2 regions of the Streptomyces sp. NPDC044063 genome follow, and region 2 is predicted to be linked to the other one. Evidence: predicted binding sites of a transcription regulator. Region 2 holds the regulator's gene; the other holds the start of a gene.
The links. Region 2 encodes HspR, which represses chaperone genes until heat shock. Its sites were predicted from a motif close to TTGAGNNNNNNNNNCTCAA; they were not measured.

Region 1 (2,199 bases), on a different contig from region 2:
TGCTGCCGACGCCCACCGGCGCCCCGTTCACGTTCTTCTACGGCCTCGTCCTCCTCGCCACGGCGGTCTACTCCGACCTCGGCGACGAGGCCACCGTCCATCAGCTGCTCCGCGACTCCAGCACGGACGCGGCCCACCTGGTCGAGCAGCCGCTGGTCGTCCTCGTGGCCAGCGCCCTGTGGGTCGCGGGCGGCGTCCGGTCCGCGTACGGGCCCGTCTTCGCGCTCGTCCTCACCGCGCTGGAGCACCGCGTCGGCCCGGCCCGCACGGCCGGGGTCTTCCTCGTCGGCCATGTCCTGGCGACCCTGGCGACGGAGCTGCCGGTGCTGGGCGCGGTCGCCGCCGGCCGGCTGCCCGAGGCCTCGCTGCACCGCCTGGACTACGGGATCAGCTTCGGCCTGATGGCCTGCGTCGGCGCCCTGTCGGGGCTGCTGCCGGCACGCGGCCGGTGGGCGCTGCTGGGTGTGGCGGGGGCGATGTGCGCCCAGGATCTGATCGAGCTGGCCGACCCGCTCGCCAGCTGGGGCCACCCGATCGCGCTGCTGACGGGGATCGCCTGCCACGGGCTGATCCGCGACGAGGCGCGCTCGCGCCGGGGGCGGACGGCCGTCCCGGCGACCCCGGCCGGACCGCCGCCGGCGCCCACGGTGCCCGGGTCCGGGTCCGTGTCCGTGCCGGGTCCGCGTACGGAGGACGAGGCGGCGCGCCGCCCGGCGCGGCCGCTGCAGCGCCGCTGAACACCCCTCTCCCTCACCCCCTTCAGCCGCTACTCGATCGCTCACAGCGAACAAAGCCCCGGGAACAACCACCTCTCCCCGTGCATTGAGTCGACATAGCTCAACTTGCCTGCCGAAGGGGAGATCATGGCTTCGATGTCCGCACCGCTCACCCTGCCCGTGCTGCCGCTCGACGACGAGGTGGTGCTGCCCGGCATGGTCGTGCCGCTCGACCTCTCGGCCGCGGAGGTCCGGGCCGCCGTCGAGGCGGCACAGGCCGCGGCGGGGTCCGGGGGCAAGCCGGAGGTGCTGCTGGTCCCCCGCGTCGACGGCACCTACGCGGGCGTCGGCACCCTGGGCACCGTCGAGCAGGTGGGCCGGCTGTCCGACGGCGACCCCGGCGCGCTGATCCGCGGCGTGGGCCGGGTCCGCATCGGCGCCGGGACGACCGGGCCGGGCGCGGCCCTGTGGGTCGAGGGCACCCGGATGGCGGAGGTCGTCCCCGACCCGCTGCCGGGCGCGGTGGCCGAGCTGATGAAGGAGTACAAGGCCCTCGCCACCAGCTGGCTGCGCAAGCGCGGCGCCTGGCAGGTCGTGGACCGCGTCCAGCAGATCGAGGACGTCGCCCAGCTCGCCGACAACTCCGGCTACTCGCCCTTCCTCACCGTCGCCCAGCGCGTGGAGCTGCTGGAGACCGCCGACCCGGTGGCCCGGCTGCGGCTCGCCGCGAAGTGGCTCGGCGACCATCTCGCCGAGCAGGAGGTGGCCGAATCCATCGCCAAGGACGTCCAGGAGGGCGTCGACAAGCAGCAGCGCGAGTTCCTGCTCCGCCGCCAGCTGGAGGCCGTCCGCAAGGAGCTGGCCGGTCTCGACGGCGACCCGGAGAACGAGACCGAGGACTACCGCGCCCGCGTCGAGGCCGCCGACCTGCCGGAGAAGGTGCGCGAGGCGGCCCTGAAGGAGGTCGGCAAGCTGGAACGGGCCTCCGACCAGAGCCCCGAGGGCGGCTGGATCCGCACCTGGCTCGACACGGTCCTGGAGATGCCGTGGAACGAGCGCACCGAGGACGCCTACGACATCCGGGGCGCCAAGGCCGTCCTCGACCGCGAGCACGCGGGCCTGGAGGACGTCAAGGAACGGATCACCGAATACCTGGCGGTGCGCAAGCGGCGCGCCGACCGGGGGCTGGGTGTGGAATGGGGGTCCCCCCTGCTCGAGCGGAGCCGAGAGCTTGGGGGAGGGCGGCGCGGGTACGGCGCGGTGCTCGCGCTCGTCGGCCCGCCCGGCGTGGGCAAGACCTCCCTGGGCGAGTCCGTCGCCCGGGCCATGGGCCGGAAGTTCGTCCGGGTCGCGCTCGGCGGCGTCCGCGACGAGGCCGAGATCCGCGGCCACCGGCGGACGTACGTCGGCGCGCTGCCCGGCCGTGTCGTCCGGGCGATCAAGGAGGCCGGTTCGATGAACCCGGTCGTCCTGCTCGACGAGA
Region 2 (2,199 bases):
GGCGGTGGTGGTGCCGGCGGCTTCGGCGGCGGCCTGGGCGATGTGTTCGGCGGCCTCTTCAACCGGGGCGGCACGGGCCAGCGCCAGCAGCCGCGCCGCGGCCAGGACATCGAGTCCGAGGTGACACTCAACTTCACCGAGGCGGTGGAGGGGGCCACGGTCCCGCTGCGGATGTCCTCCGCGGCGGCGTGCAAGAACTGCTCCGGCACCGGCGACAAGAACGGCACGCCCAGGGTCTGCCCGACGTGCGTCGGCACCGGCCAGGTGTCGCGCGGCTCGGGCGGCGGCTTCTCGCTGACCGACCCCTGCCCGGACTGCAAGGGCCGCGGGCTCACACCCGAGAACCCCTGCGACGTCTGCCACGGCAGCGGGCGCGCCAAGTCCGCCCGCACGATGCAGGTGCGCATCCCGGCCGGCGTGTCCGACGGGCAGCGCATCCGGCTGCGCGGCAAGGGCGCCCCGGGCGAGCGCGGCGGCCCGAACGGCGACCTCTACGTCGTCGTGCACGTCGGTTCCCACCCGGTCTTCGGGCGGAAGGACGACAACCTGACCGTCACCGTGCCCGTCACCTTCGTGGAGGCGGCGCTGGGCGGCGAGGTCAAGGTCCCCACGCTCGGCGGCCCCCCGGTGACCCTCAAGCTGCCCGCGGGTACGCCCAACGGCCGCACGATGCGCGCCCGTGGCAAGGGCGCGGTGCGCAAGGACGGCACCCGCGGCGACCTCCTGGTCACCGTCGAGGTCGCCGTGCCCCAGAACCTCGGCGACGAGGCCAGGGAAGCCCTGGAGGCCTACCGCGTGGCCACCTCGGGTGAGGACCCGCGAGCGGAGCTGTTCCAGGCCTCGAAGGGAGCGTGAACCCCATGGATGGTGTCGGCCGTCGGCGCAATCCCTATGAGCTGACCGACGAGTCGCCGGTCTACGTGATCTCCGTCGCCGCTCAGCTCTCGGGGCTGCATCCGCAGACCCTGCGGCAGTACGACCGCCTCGGCCTGGTCTCCCCGGACCGTACGGCCGGGCGTGGCCGGCGCTACTCCGCACGCGACATCGAGCTGCTGCGGCAGGTCCAGCAGCTGAGCCAGGACGAGGGCATCAACCTGGCCGGCATCAAGCGCATCATCGAGCTGGAGAACCAGGTGGCCGCGCTGAAGGCGCGCGTCGCCGAGCTCCAGGCGACGGTCGAGGGGGCGGCCACGGCCATGCAGCAGGCCGAGGCCGCGGTGCACGCCTCGTACCGCCGCGACCTGGTGCCCTACCAGGACGTCCAGCAGACCGGCGCGCTGGTCGTCTGGCGGCCGCGGCGGGACCACCGGGAGCGCTGAGACAGCTCGTACGAATGGGCCGGGAGGACCGTGAGGTCCTCCCGGCCCCTTCGCATGCCTGCGGGGTGGGATGACGGGAGTTACGGAAAGTTATCCACAGGGGTGGTGGATGACGGTCCGTGACCGCCACACTCGGGGCATGACGGGGGAGACGGCGGGGGAGATGGCGGGGGCCGGGGTTGCTCTGCGAGCGTTGGCCGACGCCCAGGGCGGGGTGGTGCTGGCGGTCCAGGCGCTGGCCGCGGGGTGGTCGCGGGGCCGGCTGGGCCGCTTCCTGGCGGCGGACGGATGGACGCGGCTGCGGGCCGGCGCCTGGCTCGCGCCCGGGCGCGGGGCCGGGCCGCTCCAAGCGCTGTGGGCGCTCCAGCTGCTGCGGCCGGAGCTGGTGGTCAGCCACTGGTCGGCGGCGGCGCTGTACGGCGTGGCGGCCGCGCCCGGCGGCCTCCCGGAGTTCGTCCGGGCGGGCCGGTCGGCGGTGAAGGGGGCGCGGCTGCACCGGCTGCCGCTGGAGCCCGGCGAGGTGATGACGGTCGGGGGCCTCCGGGCGACGTCCGTCGCGCGGACGATGGCCGATCTGCTGCGCGCCGGGCCCCGGGACGACGCGCTGGTGGCGGTCGACGCGGCGCTGGGCTGGCGGCCGCTCGCGCCACCGGGGCCGCCGGGCTCGCCGCCGGGTGGGCCGTCCGGTTCGTCACCCGGTTCGTCGCCCGGTGGCCGGGGCGGGCGGAGACCGCCGCTGACCACGCTCGACGCGATCGGCCGTGCCCTGACCTCGGCTCCCTCGCTGCGGGGCGCCCGGAGCGCGGCCTGGTGGCTGGCGCTGGCCGATCCCCGGGCGGGCTCCGCGGCCGAGACGGTCGCCCGGCTGCGGATGTACGAC

Region 1: the regulator HspR is predicted to act here: its motif matches at 823-841, upstream of lon (endopeptidase La).

The regions. Positions count from the first base shown of each region.
Region 1 covers NZ_JBWKFM010000011.1:106,228-108,426, reverse strand. Annotated here, with positions in the region: gene AC07BS_RS15975 (rhomboid-like protein) at 1-737, shown strand, start outside; gene lon (endopeptidase La) at 864-2,199, shown strand, end outside.
Region 2 covers NZ_JBWKFM010000014.1:98,674-100,872, reverse strand. Annotated here, with positions in the region: gene dnaJ (molecular chaperone DnaJ) at 1-855, shown strand, start outside; gene AC07BS_RS19090 (heat shock protein transcriptional repressor HspR) at 861-1,319, shown strand; gene AC07BS_RS19085 (hypothetical protein) at 1,459-2,199, shown strand, end outside.